3 regions of the Ferdinandcohnia sp. GQ5 genome follow, and region 2 is predicted to be linked to each of the others. Evidence: riboswitches for the same ligand, from Rfam matches in the RefSeq annotation. Region 2 holds a riboswitch; each other region holds the start of a gene.
The links. A riboswitch is a leader RNA that binds a small molecule or an ion and turns the genes downstream of it on or off. The one in region 2 is predicted to bind thiamine pyrophosphate.
Positions count from the first base shown of each region.

Region 1: linked by a shared signal. The riboswitch ahead of AC6CHV_RS01755 (thiamine phosphate synthase) and the one ahead of thiC (phosphomethylpyrimidine synthase ThiC) in region 2 are both predicted to bind thiamine pyrophosphate.
Region 3: linked by a shared signal. The riboswitch ahead of tenA (thiaminase II) and the one ahead of thiC (phosphomethylpyrimidine synthase ThiC) in region 2 are both predicted to bind thiamine pyrophosphate.

Region 1 is NZ_JCAXEW010000001.1:376,722-383,888, forward strand. It holds gene AC6CHV_RS01740 (hypothetical protein) at 82-1,455, opposite strand; gene AC6CHV_RS01745 (ATP-binding protein) at 1,660-2,919, opposite strand; gene AC6CHV_RS01750 (DUF4145 domain-containing protein) at 3,444-4,550, opposite strand; TPP riboswitch at 4,843-4,953, shown strand; gene AC6CHV_RS01755 (thiamine phosphate synthase) at 5,072-5,674, shown strand; gene thiO (glycine oxidase ThiO) at 5,664-6,776, shown strand; gene thiS (sulfur carrier protein ThiS) at 6,789-6,992, shown strand; gene AC6CHV_RS01770 (thiazole synthase) at 6,995-7,167, shown strand, end outside.
Region 2 is NZ_JCAXEW010000002.1:235,213-242,379, forward strand. It holds gene AC6CHV_RS03150 (phospholipase D-like domain-containing protein) at 1-114, shown strand, start outside; gene AC6CHV_RS03155 (CBO0543 family protein) at 346-927, shown strand; gene AC6CHV_RS03160 (YetF domain-containing protein) at 951-1,634, shown strand; gene thiC (phosphomethylpyrimidine synthase ThiC) at 2,099-3,883, opposite strand; TPP riboswitch at 4,024-4,138, opposite strand; gene AC6CHV_RS03170 (endospore germination permease) at 4,589-5,686, opposite strand; gene AC6CHV_RS03175 (Ger(x)C family spore germination protein) at 5,683-6,861, opposite strand; gene AC6CHV_RS03180 (spore germination protein) at 6,882-7,167, opposite strand, start outside.
Region 3 is NZ_JCAXEW010000002.1:409,727-416,893, forward strand. It holds gene AC6CHV_RS04075 (helix-turn-helix domain-containing protein) at 1-587, opposite strand, end outside; gene AC6CHV_RS04080 (pectate lyase family protein) at 1,015-2,685, shown strand; gene tenA (thiaminase II) at 2,728-3,408, opposite strand; TPP riboswitch at 3,517-3,620, opposite strand; gene AC6CHV_RS04090 (lysozyme inhibitor LprI family protein) at 3,739-4,386, opposite strand; gene AC6CHV_RS04095 (glycine zipper domain-containing protein) at 4,519-4,977, opposite strand; gene AC6CHV_RS04100 (hypothetical protein) at 5,194-5,691, opposite strand; gene AC6CHV_RS04105 (ATP-binding cassette domain-containing protein) at 5,859-7,167, opposite strand, start outside.

The sequences.
Region 1 (7,167 bases), on a different contig from region 2:
GTGGATCATGTCATTCCTTTTCTCACTAACCAAAAAATGGGACAGAATAAATCTGTCCCAACAAGCGGTTTCATTTTAATATTACAATAACAAATACGCAACAAGTGTTCCGATAATCCACATACCGATTGCGAATGGCATATTCTGCACGGTAATGCGGAATGGGCTTTGACCCGTTCCCATGGCCGTTAATGTCACAAGTAAGCCGTACGTTCCTACTGTAAAGGTAGCCACAGAACCTGTAATTAGAACAAGCGCAATACTTACTGGATTGATCACTTCAAACATAGGAGTGACGATTCCTGTCAAAATACCCACTGTTGCAATCGGATGAATACCAAACATACTTAAGAATACAAAGATGACCTGGATAAGGAACAAGATTAACATTGGATAATTCGATACAAAGGCAAGTGGTTTTTGGATCACTTCCAAAAATGATGTATCTCCTATACTAGTCGAAAATAATGACAAGGAGATAAATAATACAATGAAATTCTGCATGGTATTTGTTTTTGTTTTCCAATTATTCCAACCAATTGTCCAGAAACTTCTTCGTCTTTTCAATAGTAAAGACCAAATGAAAGCAAATGGGAAAATAACAATTGTTACTGTTAACGTAAAGCTTAAATCAAATAGATTTCCTATTACAATAACGAGAACCAGGAACAAGACTAGTGCGATGACGAACTGTATCATCTTTCTCACTAATTGTTTCATATTGATTGTTGGCTGACGATTAGTAGTCACTTCGTCAAACTTATATTTTTTATAAAAAATTCGTCCAAACAAAGAATCTAATATAAACGCAATAACTGCCATTAGAATGAGCCAAGGCAAGAGGGTTACGTATTCAACACCTGTTGTAAATATAGCAACTGCGACCATAATCTCCAACGGACTCCACAACAGGGCTAATGAATAACCTCTTAGTGAAGCTGTTGTGATAAACGAATTACGAATTTCTTTACTAAAAGATGATAATGTACTCTTAAGAACATCTTGAGAGATGGTTGCAGCAGATAGATTTAAAAAGGCCGCAAGAATATGCGTAATGAGTGAGCTTCTTGGGTATAGTTTCCCTAAATCTGAGACGTTCACTCTCATTAGTAGATTCATATTCCGATCAAATCTTCCACTTCTTACGATGCTATTCATCCAAGGCAGCATGGCTAGTAATGTCAATAGAGATAAATTCGAAGTTAATAAACTAGGAATAATATGAAAGGACTGACCTGTTGTAAAGAATAAATATCCTCCGATAAATAGAAAAGCTCCCCCAAGAATTTTGAAAAGCCCTGATGCTAAAGGAAATGACACAATGAGCATGATAATAGCAAGTACTCCGAGTATGTAATTGATTGTCTCACTATCTATAAAAATATTAATTGTATGGAGTAAAAATACAAATGAATAAAAAATGTAAAGATAGCGGAACAATGGATATTGTTTCATTTTTTCCTCCTTCTTGATGTTAAATCAAACACATCAAAGTATAGCATAGAAGAAAAAAACTACAAGGATAATTTCCAGATATTCCTTGGAAGTAAAGAAGAAATGATGCCGTCAAAAAAACAGCTCTGCATCCATTTATGGAAATTGCAGAACTGCTAACTCTCTGTATTCAAGCTAGATATGGGTCAGGCAACCTGCTCCGAACTAGGGGTGAGGAAAGTAGATCCGGAATAGTGTCCCCTCGTTTTTTTTGCTGGTAACATCTAATTTTCCTTTCATGAGTTTTATGATTTTTATGACCGCCATCATACCCAGGCCAGTACCCTCTCTTCCTTTCGTCGTAAAAAACGGCTCTCCTAAACGATTAAGCTGTTCGTCTGACATTCCTTCTCCAGTATCTTTGATCTCAATAACCACACCATCAACCATTTCTTCTGTACGTATAAAAAGATTTCCACCGTTTGGCATCGCTTCAATACAATTTTTTGTAATATTTAAGAAGCATTGTTGTAAAAGTTGAGGATCTCCTTTCATACGAATTGGTTCAATCATGGTATGGATATCAACACAGTTCATATTTGCCATTGGTGTAATCACATTTATCGAACGTTGGAGTTCTTGCTCAAGATTTACGATTATATGTTCTTCATGTACGGATTTTGCAAAAGTTAAATAGTTTCCAATAATATCATTTGCTCGGTCAATTTCTTGGAGAGAGATTTCGATGAACTGATTTCTCTTCTCTTCGTCCCATTCATTTTTATATAACATCTGTAAAATGCCTTTCACTACGGTAAGCGGATTTCTGACTTCATGAGAAATACTTGACGCAAGGTGACTAACTACCTCTAATTTCTCAGCTTTGATAACTTGCATATTCGTGTAGGAGCTCTCTTGTAGCATTTCAGAGAAATACACAATAAAGAATGTACTTATTAGATGAACTAAGAAAAATGTGATAATTACCTTATAATCAGACACATGTAAATGTCCAAGCAAAAATCGTATGACTAAAACAAATGTACAAATAAAGAACGAAAAACTACATGCAATAAGGATTCTTCTATGCTTTGAAGCTCTATCAAAAATATTTCGAATTAGAAATATAACAGATAAAATGATTAAACTTGCAATGGCTGATGCATAAAAACCAATTCCGAATTCTCCTAAATAAAGACGAATGATTAGAAAAATAACGACTAAAGTGACACTAGCTTTTCTCCCAAGGTATAAACCACCAACCATAATGGCAACCGTCCGTAAATCCAAGATAATCTCATCACCAATATGAAACGGAAATAGCATACAACTAATCATGGCTATGATGACCGAAATTAATTGTATTCCCTTTTTTAGTTGGCATGACAAATTCTTAACATTTGTTTCAATGATATGAGGAATAAACAAAATAAAAACGACCAAAAAAAGCAAATTTAATAATAAGGTTTCTATATAATTAAACACATTATTCCCCCTGTTTCTGGTTAGAAGAATCATCTTAGGAAACTATCCGACAAAAATTAATAAATAAAGAATGTTTATGAAATTATTTTATGTTTATGCACTCACCTTTTTTTGATTTCATCGAATAATTTATTCCACTGCTGATGGAATATTTATGAGGGATAATTCGCCACTCTAATGGATTGCTCCTATAAATTCGTCAAAAAATAATAATTTCCTTCTTTTTTTTACTCATATTGTCGTATTTTTATTATGGTTTTAGTAAATTTTTGAGACTATTTCCGAAATTGAAAACATTTTGTTGCAAATTGCAACAAAATGATAGTTTTTATGTCTTAAGAGATGAAAAGATTGAAGAAAGTAAAATGGATATATCACTCTATTACTGAGAATCCGCCGAGTTTACTGTTGCTAACTGGAAATACTGCCACTATTCCGGATTTACTGCCACTACTAAAAAAGCCACCCAGTCCGGGTGGCTCATAATTTTTTATGTGTGACACTAACATCGGAATGTTCTCGGTTTACTTCCCCTTCAACTGCTTAAACAATCTCGCTACATTCACAACCCCAACATTTTTATATTTTCCGAGAATCACAAGCTCCTTCGGAAGTTGTCCAACTGTATGGATTCCATCTTCGTTTAATTGTTTAATAAGGCTGGGTACGCCTATAAACTCGTCTTTAATAAGAGGAATCTGTTTAAGAGAATCTGTTAGGATCATGTAATCTGATTTGTAAAATAAAAGCAGTTCTCCTGGTCGTTCAAGAGTTACTTTTCTACGAATCTTTTCTTCTTCAATAAAGATTTTTAACTCCTCGAAGAATTGTTTATCATTGTTTTCATTAAAACGTTTAACATACTTATGCAAGTCTTCGAGATTGCTTGGTAATTCGCTCATAATACGCGCTTGCTGCTCAGCACCTAGTCTAATTAAAAAAGTCTCTGATTTATCAAATCGTTGTGGCAGCAAAAAAGCATCACGTAGAAAATATGGAACTTCCAACGTATCCCCTTTATACTCAATCGTACGAATCGTTGTATATCCCGGCTCTGCCATTTTTGATGGAGTAACTTCTGTTGTAACTGCAACCTCATTTTGAACCTTCGTATCGGGTGTTCCCTTTTTCATAGAAGCAACTAATACATCTTCTAGTGATTTCAACCGAAGCTCTAGTTCGGTAATATCGTAACGCTCTTCCTTTGGAGTTGTCGGATCCTGATAAGCTGGTACTTCGATTGTTAAGGAGCTATACACTTCAACAAACCATCTCACAATTTGGTAAATTGCTTCCCATGATAACAGTGCTTCCGAATAACGAAACCTTCTCTTGTCATGTGAGGCTTGATTACCTAGTTGACGAACTAAATGAAGGGCATCCCTTATCTCTGATGTTAGAATTCCTTCATTATCTAAAAGAGTGAGTCTTTCTTTTAGGGTTATGCGAGGATCTTCTTTCATTTTTTCATATTCCATTACTTGCTGCAGAATATTTTCAACGAGTACCCTTGAATGAGTTAACATTGTACGTGGACTTGTAAAAATGGAGTGTTCCAATTCCCCAGCTAGGAATGCTAATTCTTTGGATATCGGCTCTAGAAATCTATAAAAATACTCAGATGAATTCATATCATGATGTTCCTTTCTTACATGCAAACTGAAGGCCTGAATCTGTATATAGAGAGACTCAGGCCGTCCAGAGATTCTTTTATTTTAGGTGAAAAACAGATGACAAGCAAGGAGGATATCTGAATTCGGGTATTTGCGAATGTTTAGTAAGTTCCCATTTAATTTGAGACATTGCCATCAGAGGTAACAAAGAAACTGGGACAAGGGACCTGTCCCTCTGACCCATTGGAAACTTATGCCTTTTCAATTGGACGGAATTGTGGTAATTTTAGGTTATAAGTTAATAGTTTTGTATTTTCACTAGGGGAACTCTTGATAAGAGCTGAGAAAAAAGTAGTGTACTTTGAAACCCTCATTACCTGAACAGGCTTGTACCTGCGTAGGGATGTGGTTAAGGCAATCGTTTTTTATGTGTATACATATCAACCACTTTCCTACTTTGGAGAGTGGTTTTTTGTTGTGCTTTAGCCGTTATATTCCTTTTTTACGCTGCAAGTTGTTAGACGAAAAGGAGTAGTTCAATGAAATTAATTGCTGTGACGGATGATCGACAATCCGTAAAAGCTATTGCTGAAAAAATTATTGCGATTAAAGATGTAATTGATTACGTGCAGATTCGAGAGAAATCAAAATCTGTTCTCGAAATTGTGTCCTTAATCGAATATTTACTAAACAACGGTGTGAAGAAAGAGAAGATCATCATCAATGACCGACTTGATGTTGCACTATGTATGGATATACCTACTGTTCACTTACCTGAACACAGCCTACCTGTAAAGATGGTGAAAAAATGTGTACCGCAAATGAGAGTGGGTTGTAGTGTTCATTCCTTTGAAAAAGCAAAAGAAGCGGAGGCAAATGGTGCAGATTACATCCTATATGGCCATTGTTTCGAAACGAAGAGCAAACAAGGTCTAGCCCCAAACGGGATTGAGCCTTTATTTCAAATGAAAAAAGAACTGAGCATCCCTGTTTATGCAATTGGTGGCATTACGTTAGAAACATTACCATCTATCAAAGAAGTTGGGGCCGATGGTGTGGCAATCATGTCCAGTATTTTTGCGACAGATGAACCTTATTCCATCATAAAAACATTCAGTGAGGCGATTCATCATGAAAAATAGGTATGAAGTAGTTGTTATTGGTGGTGGAATTATTGGTTGCTCCATTGCTTATTATTTAGCCAATGCGCAAATGGATGTTGCGCTATTTGATGGAGGGCAAATTGGTGCGAAAACAACCAAAGCTGCTGCAGGCATGCTTGGTGCTCATTCCGAAAGCGATGGTGATTTTTCCCTCTTCTTCCCTTTTGCAAGATCGAGTCAACTTGAGTACATACGATTAAAAGATGAACTCTTTGATTTAAGTGGTATTGATATTGGATATCGAAATGGCGGCATTTTAAAGCTAGCATTCACTGAAAATGAAATGCTAGACCTCCATTCACTTTTAAAGCAGCCAACTGTAAAAGAGCTGAGCGGGCAAGAAGTCCAATGTATGGAACCAGGGATTAGCGATGACGTTTTAGGAGCTGCCTATATCAAAGATGATGTGAACGTTATTCCGACTAGTACGTGTGAGGCTTTTGCAAAAAGCGCCCTAGTTCTTGGTGCTTCTATTTTTGATAGCTGTCACGTCTATGAAATCGAAAAACATGATAACAACTACATTGTAAAAACAGCTAAAGGCAATGTCAAAGCAAAGCACATCGTTATAGCAACTGGTGTCTATAGTAATCACCTTTTTCAGAATCTAGGAATCTCTGAACAACTGTCACCTGTAAAAGGAGAAAGTATCATTGTTAAGCACGAGAAACCTCTATTGCAGCACACGGTGTTCCATGACAAATCCTATATCGTTCCAAGAAATAACGGAAAACTCGTGATCGGAGCAACGATGATTCCAGATGACTGGAGTGAATCGATTAGCCTTGATAGTGTTCAGAGTTTAATTAATAAAGCGAAAATGATGCTCCCCTCCTCTGCTAACTGGAAGATTGAAGGGTTTACATCTGGTTTGAGACCTACCACATTTGATGGGCATCCATTTATCGGCAGACACCCTGAGGAGGAACAAATTTTGATTGCCTGTGGCCATTTTCGAAATGGGATTCTCCTTGCCCCCGCAACTGGGAAAATGATACGTGACCTAATTTTAAATAAAGAGGTAAAACAGGAATGGATCGATGCTTTTCGTATTGATCGAAGACAAAAAACGTTGATTTAGGGAGGTGAGAACATGAAGATTAGACTTAACGGAGAGCAGGTTGAACTTCCTGAAGAAGTAAATTCAGTGGATAAGCTTTTGACTCATTATAACTTGGAAAATCGGATCGCGATTGTAGAGATTAATGAGGATATTATTCAAAAAGATGACTATAAAGCGATGAGACTTAAAAATGGCGATATTATTGAAATCGTCCAATTTGTAGGAGGAGGATAATCATGTTAACAATAGCAAATCGTACATTCCATTCTAGACTTTTATTAGGAACAGGAAAATATCCATCTTTTGAAATTCAAAAGCAAGCTGTTGAGGTTTCAGATGCTGAAATTTTAACGTTTGCTGTGAGAAGAATGAACATTTTTGAAGAAAGTCAGCCCAATTTTTTAGAGCA
Region 2 (7,167 bases):
TTCGAGAGGGATCTTACTGATTCTGTACCGTTAAGAATTCAAGATTTATTGCAACGATCCCTAACCGAGCGCATTGTTGAACATGGTTCTCGCCTGCTTTCTCCATTATTATAAGTTGATTTATCCTGTTTTTATTTTTCAATCTTGAATCTAGATTTAAAAAGTGTCATTGTATTTAAGATATTCATGATTCATTTGAAAAAAGTTAAAAACCCGTGTTAGAACTTCAATATGGGTTTTTTCTTATTCACGTTGGAAATCCATTACTAAAAAAAGGTCATACTAAAAATGGACCAAAGTGTTTGAATCCAAAATTATCTTGAATCATTTATTTTAAATATAGAGGTGATTCCAATAGATCATATATTTGGTGGAAATCTTAAGGAAATACGCTTATTAGAAGATAAGCTTTATCATTTAGAATTAAATGGTTGGCTAAAGAATGAGTTTTTAACTTGGGAATGGTGGATACTAGTCATTTTTTTAGTTGTGCCTTGGGTTATATGGGCTAAACTTGTTAAACGAGACATTATTTTAGAAATTCTTTTATTTGGTACCATAATTATTTTGACAACAACCTTATTAGATGTAGTTGGTGCACAATATAGTTTTTGGGATTACCCCATCGCATTCCTACCTATTATTCCTCGCGCCTTTCCTTTTGATTTTTCAATGGTACCTGTAGCTTACATGTTGTTATATCAATATTTTAGAACTTGGAAATCTTTTATTTTAGCCCAGATTATTATGGCTCTATCATATGCCTATCTATGTGAACCTTTTTGTGAGTGGATCAAACTTGTTAATTATTTAGAGTGGAGATACTTATATTCGTTTATATATTACATCATTGTTGGTATACTAACTCGAGCTTTAATAATAAAGCTAGCATCTTTATCTATACCTCAAGATCTTATAACGAAGTAAAATTTAAACTGGAGGAAAAAATTTTGGAGGAAGTTAGTATTGGTTTACTCACGCTCAAAACCATTGTTGGTTTTGTCACCTTATTTTTTATCATTATCATAACAGGTAGAACATCCATCTCTCAGTTAACTCCGTTTCACTTAGTTTTTGTATTAGTGCTTGGAGATTTTTTAGGAAATACCATTTATCAAAATAAAGTAGGGATTTTTCACTTTTTATATGCCATCGGATTGTGGACGCTTCTCATGTTAGGGATAGAGTTCTTGACTCTAAAAAATAAATCGATACGTTCTCTCTTATTTGGCGATCATAACATCATTATTCGGGATGGTGTAATGGATAGAAAATTACTTAAAAAGAACAAATTGGATGTAAATCAAGTATTAAGTATACTTCGACAAAATCAGGTTTTTTCTGTTCGCGAAGTCAAATACGGTATATTAGAAACTAATGGGCAAATAAGTATCTTATTACAATCAAAGTATCAAAGACCCGAAAAGAAAGATCTCAATCTTCCAGAAAGTTCAGTAGACCTCCCAACATCGTTAATTATAGATGGGGAAATCTTATGGGAAAATTTACATGAACTCGGATTTGATCAACAGTGGTTAGATAGCCAATTAACTATTAACGGATATAATAATGTAAAGCGAATACTTTACGCAGATTGGCGAGAGAGTGAAGGCATACATGTAAGTCCTAAATAATATTTGTTAGGATAGGAGCACATCAATTTCCTTGGTGAATATAAATTGAATTTTATAAGAGATGAATCAGTAAGGAACATAGGAAAATAGAGATCTACCAGTTATGAATCTACCCTTGGACAGTTTGAAGTTCGTCAGTCAAGTGTCCTCTCGGAGTTCTGATTAAAATTCATTGAGGAATTGTAGGTTCAGCATATCTCCTATCCTTAACTATAAGTTTAAGACTATTATACCTGATGGTAAAGATTCGCAAGGAGTTCAGTGGTAAAAGGAAGTAGTACATCAAAAGCTTGGGGTTAATATCCCCAAGCTTCTTTATTTTATGACATTTATTTCAAGTATTAGCCTTTGATATCTACATTGTTTAAACTCTTTTAAATGTTTCTCCAACAAGCAAGGAGATCCTTTAGTTGATTAATCTCTCATCTTTAGGAACTTCAACGTAAAACTCCTAACTACAAGAGTTATTGATATAATGTACCACCAGATTCCTTAAACTCTTCAGCTTTTTCCTTCATTCCTTTTTCTATTGCTTCTAATGTATCAAGCTTGTTTTCTTTCGCGTAATTACGAATATCTTGAGAAATCCTCATACTACAAAATTTTGGTCCACACATTGAGCAGAAATGGGCTGTTTTTGCACCTTCTGCAGGTAACGTTTCATCATGATATTCTAAAGCGCGTTCAGGATCCAATGATAAATTAAACTGATCTTTCCATCTGAATTCAAAACGGGCTTTTGATAAGGCATCATCTCTTTTGTGCGCGCCTGGATGCCCTTTCGCTAAATCAGCAGCATGGGCAGCTATTTTATAAGTTATAACACCTTCACGTACATCATCTCGGTTTGGTAAACCTAAGTGTTCTTTTGGTGTAACATAACATAGCATAGCCGTACCAAACCAACCAATCATGGCTGCGCCTATTGCAGAAGTAATATGATCATAGCCAGGGGCTATATCAGTTGTAAGTGGACCTAGAGTATAGAACGGAGCTTCCTTACAAACCTCAAGTTGTTTGTCCATGTTTTCTTTAATAAGGTGCATTGGTACGTGACCAGGACCTTCAACCATTACCTGTACATCATGCTCCCAAGCAATTTTTGTTAGTTCTCCAAGAGTTTCTAATTCCGCAAATTGCGCTTCATCATTAGCATCAGCAATTGAACCAGGACGTAGACCATCTCCTAAAGAGAATGCAACATCATAAGTTTTCATGATTTCACAGATTTCATCAAAATGAGTATATAAAAAGTTTTCTTTGTGGTGGTGAAGACACCATTGTGCCATAATAGATCCACCCCGGGATACAATACCTGTTAAACGTTTGGCTGTTAACGGGACATATCGCAAAAGAACACCAGCATGAATGGTGAAGTAATCCACGCCTTGCTCGGCTTGCTCAATCAAAGTATCACGGTAAACCTCCCAAGTAAGGTCTTCGGCAACACCATTTACCTTTTCAAGTGCTTGGTAGATAGGAACGGTTCCTACAGGAACAGCTGAATTGCGAATAATCCATTCCCTTGTTGTATGAATGTTTTTCCCTGTTGATAGGTCCATAATAGTATCAGCACCCCATCGTGTAGCCCATGTCATTTTTTCGACCTCTTCTTCGATGGAGGATGAAACAGCAGAATTCCCAATATTTGCATTGATTTTAACATGGAAATTACGTCCTATAATCATAGGCTCTGCCTCTAGATGATTGATATTAGAAGGGATTATTGCTCGACCTCTTGCAACTTCTTCACGCACAAATTCAGGTTTCATATTTTCCCTTAATGCGATAAATTCCATCTCAGGAGTGATGATGCCCTTCCTTGCATAATGAAGCTGTGTGACATTTCTACCTTTTTTGGCACGTAATGGTTTACGCTTTAAACCTGGGAACACATTATTTTTAGCACGTGGGTCATTCTCGTCCTTATATCCATTGTCTGTAGCCTTAACTTTTCTTCCTTCATATTCCTCAACATCTCCTCGTTCATGGATCCATGTGCTTCGAAGAGGAGGCAGACCTTTTGTAATATCAGCTGAATAATTAGCATCCGTATAAGGTCCGCTTGTATCATAGACACGAACTGGTTGATTTTCTTCTTCACCAAAGGCGCCCGTTGTAGGACTTAGTTTAATTTCACGCATTGGTACCTTGATATCAGGTCTTGAGCCTTCAACATAAACTTTTTTACTACCTGAAAAACTAGACATGATGGAAATGTTTTTTTCGTTTAAAGAAGTTGTTGACATAGAGTAAATCTCTCCCATTTTTTAAATTAAAGGACGAGCTCTAGACAATAAAAGCGGAATTAAAGAAATGAATTAAATAAAAAAAGCCGAATCCAAAAAGGATGGACCGGCTTTGTATGTAGAAGTTTATTCAATACATGAATTATTTTTTCTAACTTCCCCACGCTAGTATTATCTAGATCAGGTCCAAAGGGTCAAGAAACTTCAACGTGTTTCCCTCTCAGCCCAACTTATTGGACTCCCCTAGTTATTTCTATTCAATTTTGTATTAGTATACATGAGATTTAAGTAAAATAAAAGTAGCAATAAATAAATATAAAAATAAAAACCATTTGGTTTAGAGACGGACAGCAATAGGTTTGCTTAGGAAGAAAAAGAAGTATATAAGGTCATTTATCTTAGAAAAGACATCCCGAGATTTTTGTCCTATCCCAGAAAAGAAAATATAATACATAAAATACTAAATGCTGCGCATCATGCTCCCTAATTAGGGTTTATGCAACCATGGAATTTTATTTTAGTTACTTCAAATGAAAATAAAGAAAAGTTAATTTGGGCAGCTGATAAGGAAAGAAAAGCATTGACTATTCATTATGAGTAGAAAAAGAAAGCTACAAGAATCTCCTGGACGTAGATTTATAAGTAAGCGTAAAATAGGTCCCACCTGTTTAGCAGATGGGGCCAATTTTACACTTGCTTGTATTATTACTCATCAATTTGTTTTGAATTTTTACGAATAACTCCAATTCCCCAAAGGAGCAAGGGAATACCTATCATATTTATGGGGAGAACAAATGGAAGCCAATATTTTTCAAGATAAGAAACTGAAGCTGCATTATTATTAGGATAAATCAAAGAAAGTACTATTGAAGCTATTGCTACAAACCAAATAACCTTTCGCCAATCCTTTATATTTAGCCATTGTGCTATACCATAACTAGATACGAATAGGTAAATGGACAATTTTATAAATATACTGAAGATCCATATAACAGTCACAATTATTTCTAAATTTTGTATGAATTGCATAAGCGATATATATCTCGCCATCTCAAAAAATGGATACCATAGTCTTGAAGACAAATCTGCTCCAAATACCATTAGAATTTCTAGCGTTGAAATAGTCACTAAAATAGCTACAACTCCTACACCCCATACAGCCCATGTTACTCCTTTTTTCGGTTCTTCTGTAAAAGAGAGTAGCATCATTATTAAAACCGACTCACCATAAAACGATACAGGCGTTAAAGCTCCTTGTAAAATCGATTTTAGTCCTGAGTCAGTATAAACAGGTAGAATCTTATCCCATTCTATATTATTAAAATTAAGCAACAGAGTAATAATAACCATTACAAATATCAAAGGGCCCATGATTTCACTACACCGGCCAATGCCTTCAATCCCCCCTATGTAATTCACATAAATTACTAAAAGTAATAAAAGTACAATTAAAATAAACAACGGGGTTTTCGTAAATAAAGTCATTTGGATAATTTCAGATGATTGACGAAAAATAACTCCTATTACAGAAAGCCAATGGATAAAATATGGAATTACTATTATTCTCCCTAACCATTTCCCTAATATGCTTTGACTAAACTGAATGAATGTTTGGTTAGGATAGAGAAGACTTAGTTTTCCAGCAGCAAAGGTGATTCCTATTCCTGCTAACCCAGCAAGAACAAATGAAATCCAAGCGTCCTGCTTTGCTTCTTCAATAGCAGGTGATTGTGTTAATAACAAAACCATTCCAATTTCTAGAGATGCAATCATCCAAAATATTTGATACTTGGAAATCTTCATTTCTGGATCTCACTTTCTTTCAAATGTAATGGAGAACCAGTTACCCCAGTTCGATCAATACGTATATCCACTTTAACTGTAATACCTGCATCTGAGAATCTCTTACTCCAATCCTTTTTCCATATTTTCCATTTTTGAGGGTATTTCTTATGAACAGATTGTCCAAAACCCAAAATATCTGTTTTATATTCTTTTTGAACTTTTGTGATGGTACTGATCATATGATCTTGCAAATTCTTATTGAATGAACGTTCTATGATTTGAAGATTCTTCGGCTGCTTTAGGTCTAATACTGTATTATTTTCACGAACAACCCCTGTTCCGGAAAGCGTTATAAGAAATTCCACTCGATCATTTTGTATATTGGGTTGAATCTTACTTTTAAAATTCATACCCAGTATACCTACATTTCCTTTTTCCCCTAATAAATTTGTGGTGAAATTATGAGTATTTAACTTGTTAATTAACCACAATCTATCAACTGCCTCGCGATAGGACAAAAATCCAACTAACTCAAGATCCTGATTAAAAATAGCTCTTCCACCAAGCTGGAAGGTCTCAGTATCCTTTTCTTTCTCCTTTTTAGAACTAATAATTTCAAGAATCGGTACTGTCGGACTAATTCCCTCTGAACTCGCACCTTCCAAAAAATCCTTAAACGTAGTGCTTTCTGGTCCCGCTGTACTTTGGAACATTTTCATTGCAGCAGTAGAAGGCATATTTTCCATCTTGTACTGGACCTCCAGAAAATCCAATGCATCCCCGTTTTTTAAAACAAAAAAGTTTGTTCGTATGGGAAGTTCAGGTTCTCGACTGTATACATCAAGGATGTTCGATACCCCATTTCTGGCTAAGCGTTCCCCAATGATAATGACCTTCTGATGACTTAGAAAAACTTTCCTTGAGAGCTTTCTTTGCAAATTCTGAGTTACATCCAAAAGACTTTTCCCTGTCGCTGTTTCAACTATGTATCCTTTGCCTTGACCACTACTTTTCTCACCAACTTCCCCAGGAACCACAATCTGAGCACTGCCAATATAATCTCCATCTTCATTTTGGTCGAATCCCCACCCCAATATGATTGCCTGATCGTTTATTTCTCTTTCATCCCAGCATCCAGTAGTTAAAAACATACAAACTAGTATAATAAGAATTATTTTTAATCTTTTGATCATCTCATCATTCGTTCCTTCCTTCAGGTTTTCGTCCGTCGCCCTTCAGGAATACGGGTTTTATCTTGACCAGCTACCATTATAGGTCTGCGATGCATGCTCCATCTAGGTGCTCGTACTAAAACATCTTTTAGATATTTTGGATTTTGCGGGGCAATCGGACTTAAATAGGGAACCCCAAAGGATCGAAGATGAACGAGATGAATTAGGATGGCAATCATTCCTAGAATGACCCCATAGAGACCAAACAGTCCTGCCAGGATAAGTATAGGAAAGCGAAGGAGCCTGTATGCAGTGCCGAAATTATAG
Region 3 (7,167 bases), 170 kb from region 2:
ATATCGCTTGTAAAATTGTTATTAATAAATGTAATAATCTTTTCGATTTCATTTTTACCAGTGTTATCTTGTTGTCCCGAAACTTTCATCTTTTCTAAAGGACACGCATCCTCTATCAGTCTATTACTTTCAATTAATAATTGGGATAGCAAAGATCTAAGGTACATATCCCTTTCCTTTAGATTCTTTTGGTACTCCTCGAATAGCCTCATTATGATAGTGTTAATTAATTCTCTTTTATTTTGAGGAATCGATATAATGTACGGTCCATTTTCAAAGAGCTGCTTCACGATATGTTGTTCGCCTAAACTCAAGAAGCACTCCCTAAAGTTTATCACCATTCGCTCATACACTTGATTGCTTTTCTTGACCGTTTTATGGATCACATTTTTATCAATAAAAACGAGATGCTGATTCTTTACTAGGTACTCTTCCCCATTAATAATGTAAATCCGTTCCCCTTTGGATAAATAATAAATTTCGTAATCTTGGTGCAGATGATGTGTTGCCATTGACGGATGGTATCCACTAAAACGATTTATATAAAAAGGCTGTTCACGAAGAGAAACACTTATTTTTTGCACCACTATTCAACTCCTCTCCAAATGAGCCAACAAAATTCTTTATTCGTGTTCTCATTTTTCACCCGCTTAAAACTTGTACTCTAGTTATGTTCTTTTTATTACATGTTCATCTGCCCATATCCTTCATTTTTTAAGGAATCGCAACTTTACTCCTATTTAACAAACGAGGAACTAGGAAAAAGGAACCCCCTCTCCTGTGTACATGCCTAAACACCTTCGAAAATGTAAACAGAAACGTCTTCTTCTCACAAAATATGTAATGAGAAGCTTGCTAAACTAATATAGAAGTTTTTGAATTCACAAACATGAAAGGGTTTACAAGAATAATCTAATGTTTACCGTTAGACGTTGATTGGAGGTGTAATATAAAGGCTTGTTTGTATTTGGTTTGCATTGAGACTTAGTTAAAAAATTGCAAAGGTGGTATTTTATGAAGTTTAGAAAAGCAATGGTATTGGTTATGGTTTTTTCCTTATTTGCGCCATTTTTCTTGACCGGAAATGGTACGGCTCACGCTGCAGCAATCGATTCGATTCCCAACACTATTAGGTATATGAAAGATTATGACAGTAGTTTTCTATCTGTTTCTGGTTATGCCTCAATAGGGGTGAATGACCGAAGTGAATACATTGATACACCCTATTATCGACAGGTCAAAACAGAAAGAGAGTTTTTACAGGCCATTTTGGATGCACAAGCTGGAAGTGTGAAAGTAATTGAAATCGCTAAGGACTTAAATTTTGGGTGGAAGAATCTAAATCTGAGTTCTGAGGAAACAAAGAAGTTTCGTTTCATTACGAAATATCGAGATCCTATGAACGGATTTACCAATCCAAAAATAGAAGCTTCTGGTGTTTCACAACTAAATATTGATAATATTGAAGGACTCACGATTTTTTCAAAAAAAGGAAAAACGATAAGATCTGTCGAGTTAAAATTACAACGGTCTACGAACGATATCGTCATTCGTAATCTGAACTTTGATGGCATGTGGCAATGGGATGATACAGGAAAACACAAGGAAGTAGGCTGGACTTATATTAAAATAAATGGTGCCAACAATGTATGGATTGACCATTGCAAATTTCCAATTGCAGCGGATGGATTAATTGATACAGAGAACGGTGGCTCCAACATCACCATTTCCTGGTCTGAATTCGGATTACCTGCAGATGAAAATCCCTCAACAGACACTGATATTTATCAAACGATTCAATTTATGGAAGAGAAATATGCTTCAAATGAACTGAATTCCGATAGTGTGTATTACAACATGCGAAATGAAGGTGCCACTAAAGAACAAATCATGGCCTATGCTGCGTATCACAGTAAGGTGCATTTATCAGGTTCAGGTGATAAAGACTATGTGAATTATGTGTCTAGTAGTGGCGATGAGATAAAGGATGGCAATCAAAGAATACGTTTAACACTCGCTTATAATACCTATACCAATGTTGGACAGAGAATTCCTATGATACGCCAAGGTTCTGGTCATGCGTACAACTTGTATTTGGACAATTCCTCTCATCAAGCGATTTTAGAGAATGTCTCGGCAATTGCTGAATTTGGAACAGATACACTTTCACGGGCACTAAATGCTAGAAATGGAGCCTCGATTGCAGCAGATACATCTGTATTCAATGACATTAACGAGCCAATCATTGGTGCAGAGATTCAGGGATTAGATACTAAAAATATGGACGCCCAATGGGCTGAGTTATTCCAAGCAGCTTATAATAGAAACTTAATTGTAAACTCAAAAATTACCAACCAATATGGCACGTATACAGGAAGCAGCTGGGACAATAATGGTGAAAATCTGTTTACAACAGGATTTATATGGTATGACAAATCAACAATCGGAAATTGGGCATGGTCTTCTCATATTGTTGGAAGTGAAAATATGAGTAAAATGAATCCACCTACTGATCCATTTACCTTTGAATATAACTATGACGAGAAACTCCCTTATACGTATACCGTGGTTCCTTTAGACAGCGTTGTTCCAACACTTACAAAATATGCAGGTGCAAACAAGGTAAATATGAGCCCAATTGCATGGTTAAAAACTGACTATAACTCCAACAGTAAAGGTCGATAATATAGGGGGACAGAGGTTCTTTGTCCCTCTGTCCCCATGTCCTTACAGTTTAATTGGCCACTCCTCAAGGTTTTCAGCCATATCCCAGAACATATACTCAAACAAACTGGTTTTGACGACGATTTCTTCAAGTACAGCTAAATCTCGTTCCGGTTTTTCGCTTGCGATTTCATTGATTAGCGTCTTACAATCTTCCGCCAAGGCAGTAAACTCATCGGATGAATACATTTTCACCCATTCACCATAAAATTCATGTTCAACAGCTCCATGCCATGTTACGAGCTCTTTTCCAATAAAGTTATAGCTCCAAGCACAAGCAAGGACTGCTGCGACAACATTATCTACACCACCGAGCTGCGCCACATTCAACATGTAACTTGTGTAAGAAGTTGTAGTTGATGAAGGCTTTGTTGCCTCAAGCTCTTCAGCTGATATTCCAAATTTTGCGGCATATTGGCGGTGAAGATCCATTTCCATCTCTAATGTCCCATGCAAAAGGTTTGCAAATATGGACATCGTTTTTAAATCTGGAGCTTTTGCACTCCCTAATGCAAATAGACGGCAATATTCAATCAGGTACACATAATCCTGCTTCATATAATGCTTAAACTTATCCTTATCCAACCAACCCTCGCCAATCCCTTTCACAAATGGATGCTCCAAATACGAATTCCAGATAGGCTCCACTCGATTCCATAAACGATCTGTAAAAAGACTACTCACTTTCTTGTCCCCTCTCTCCATTTGACCTTGGGGAGATAAAAAAACAAAAACCCATCACTAGTTTGCTAGGAATGGGTTAGGCAATATAAAATCGTTCAGTCTAAACATAACGTGCCAACTCCACTTCCCTACGCTAGTGTTACCTAGATCAGGTTCAAAGGGTCGATATTTCTTCTATCTCTCAGCACAAAAATGCTCCCCTAGTCGAATTGTTAGATTATTAAGTTACTAGATACTAGTTAATCATAGTGGCTATGAAAAGGCAACTATTCATGTCCATTGTCCCGCTTGAGTCATTGTCCTACTCCGAGCTTACCCCAATAAAAACAATCATTTCATATACTTTGCAACCAACGCATAGCATCTTTCCCTAGTTAGACTTGCTTTGGTAGCAACATATTCTAAGGTTTCCGTCGAGCCACCTTTATATTTCAGTGAAGATTCTTTTGCAGTTTCATCTCTATATTTAATCCAATTCCGCTGTTCTTCTCGTAATTGATCCATCTGTTCAGAATCAAGCTGTTCATTCAATACACCATAAATTTCGTTCAATTTCTGATCCCACTTTTTATACCTTGCCGCCTCTTGTTCTTCTAATTCTGCCATTGTTGTTGTATCTTCGGCGTTTCTATCTGCTTCTTCCAATTCATTTAATTCTTTGAGATATGTATCCTTCATACCTTGGTTTATTTCTTTGTTGTCACTAGACTTCGATGACTCTTCATTTTCATTCGTTGATGGTTCTTTAGATGTCACATCTTTGTTTTTAATCTGAGTATGTTCAGGACTCTCAGATTTAACTATTTCACCTGGCTCCTCATCGGTAGCCGGTTTTTCCTCTGTTTTTAGATCGGTGCTAGTTTCTGATTCTTCATTTTCTGGTTTAGCATTTGCCTCATCCGTTGAATTACTACATGCAACCAACGAGAATAATGCTATGATAATTATTACAATTTGTAAACGCTGTTTATTTTTCATTACACTGCCTCCTCTACCAAACTAGTATATCATAAAATTTTCCAGTAACATTTAAGGAAGTTCAAATTCTTTTTTAAGCAATCCTCACCTAATGCAAACAAAAAACACTCACATTTGTAAGTGTTCGATCGACTATATTGTGTTACCTTTTTTCTTAGCATCTGCATCCAAACCAGCACCAATGGCAATACCCATGCTCATACCAAACGATATACCTAACGCAAAGTTGTCAATTATTGTTAATCCAAACACTACACCTAAACTCATACCAATGGACATATATAATGATAGATAAAATCCTTCTGATACCAACTTATGCTTCTTCTGAAGATGTGAAACAATTCCTTGAATGACTTGTTTATGCTGTTTACATTCTTGCTCAATACTATCTATTTTTGCTTCTAACCCCATAAAATGTTTCTTTAAATCAACTAGATGTTCTCGACATTCCTCACAATTCGTCGATAAAGAATCCAGCTTTTCAACCACTCTTTCACATTTATTTAAATCAAGTTTTTTTGCTTGTTCTTTACTTATGTTACTCCTTAGCTTCCTTAAATTTGTTTTTATATCGTCTACAAGATTTTTCAATACACCACCGCCTAATGAAATCTTAATTTGGCAAAGGATCGTTTTTTCTTATACCTTATATACGAATAAAACTCGATTTAGTTTCATTTTTCCATCCACTTTTTACCACTCCTGTTAAAACCGATACAAAAAAAGGAGAGGATTAACAATAATCCTCCCGGTTCCTTTTTTTTAAACTACTCCATATATTAATGAACATTACTCACGAAATTAAGATTAATCAACCATATTGGCGAATGGCCTCTTTCTATGTATTTTTTTAAAACCCTTAATCAGTTGATTTTTTACATCATTAGGATCCTCAACGGTTAGTTCCTTCCAACAAACAATCAAATGATTAATATCCTCTATTTGCCAAATAACCCTACCACCGTAGTGGCTTGCATTTTTCCCACTACCAAATTTTAACAACTGTTTTATTCTTGAATTCAAAGTTGCAGAGCTTTTTCCACCACCGGCTTTCCCGATATAGATTACTTTCGTATTCTTTATCCAACTTTCATTTAATTTTTCTACTGGAACATTCGGATCTTTCCCTTTAAAATAACCACCCGTACCTTCTGTTAAAAACTCTGGTGAATCATCAGGGGTATAAAGCACCATATAAACCCCTTTATTATGTGGAACGATAGAGTGATTTTGCATCAATTCAGTAACCGGAATATAACCTTCGAAGCCATAATCTTTAATTGATTTAAAATTATTATAATCCATAACATCACCTCATTAAATGAGTATGAGTGCAACTTACTTTTATTCAATCTAATTGTATAGAAACAGGATCATTATCCACCTTGGCTACTGATGCGTCCTTTCGTTATTCATTTAAAAAAGGCACATGAACCCTTAAGTATACAGGGTTTAGGCACCTCTTCTTTTCTTTAAATATACTTAGCTGTTATTGATCGTTCACAATTTTTTAGTCCTCCAGGTGGCCCTTCATATAAAATTTCTCCACCACCTGTACCTCCATCTGGACCTAAATCAATAATCCAATCACTATTTCGTATGACGTCTAGGTTATGTTCTATGACAATAACTGTATTACCCTTTTCAACTAATTTTTCGATAATCGCTAGAATATTGGAAACATCGGACAGATGCAGTCCGGTTGTCGGTTCATCTAAAATATAGATATTCCCCTTTTTATTTATCTCTTTTGCGAGCTTCAGTCGTTGACTCTCTCCACCAGATAATGTGTTTAGTGGTTGGCCTAAAGACAAATATCCAAGTCCAACAGTCGCCATACTTGTCAATTGGCGCTTGATATCTTTGGCTTCAAAAAACTCCACAGCTTCTGCTACAGACATATCCATAACCTCTACAATATTTTTTCCTTTGTACAGGTATTGAAGGACCTCCTGTTTGTAACGATCTCCGTGACATTCACTGCATTCCATTTCCATTTTATCCATGAAGGATAAGTTAAGCTCTACCGTTCCTGTTCCACCACATGTTTCACAAGCACCTTTTGAATTATAGCTGAATAATCCACTCTCCACATTGTTCGCTTCTGAAAATGCTTTTCGAATCGAATTCATAATACCGGAGAAGGTTGCCGGATTGGATCGTATGTTACCATGAACCTGGCTTTGGTCTATACGAATGGAATCTGGAAAATCCTTTGCAAAAACCTCGTTTACAAGCGTACTTTTACCAGAACCCGCTACCCCCGTAACAACAGTAAAAACTCCGATTGGCACGCGAATGCTCACATTTTTCAAATTGTGGAGGCTACTTTTTTTACTTTCCAAAAACTCATTAACAGGTCTGGGATTTGTTTTAATTTCCATTTTCTTGTTTAAAAACTGAGCAGTAAGTGTATCAGAAGATAATAACCCCTGATAACTTCCACTATACATGATATGTCCTCCACCAGTACCTGCATTTGGACCAACATCGATGATATGGTCTGCAATTTGAATAACATCAGGGTCATGCTCCACAACTAAAACCGTATTTCCCTTATCTCTTAACTTTACTAGTAATTCATTTAATCGGTAGACATCACGTGGATGTAGTCCTGTACTTGGTTCATCAAATATGTACATTAATCCAGTTAGGTTACTGGACAAATATTTCACCATTTTTACACGCTGAGACTCTCCACCAGATAGAGTAGGTGTTTCCCTTGTTAAGGTCAAATAACTTAGTCCAATGTCGCAAAGATTTTTAACACGTTCTGCAACC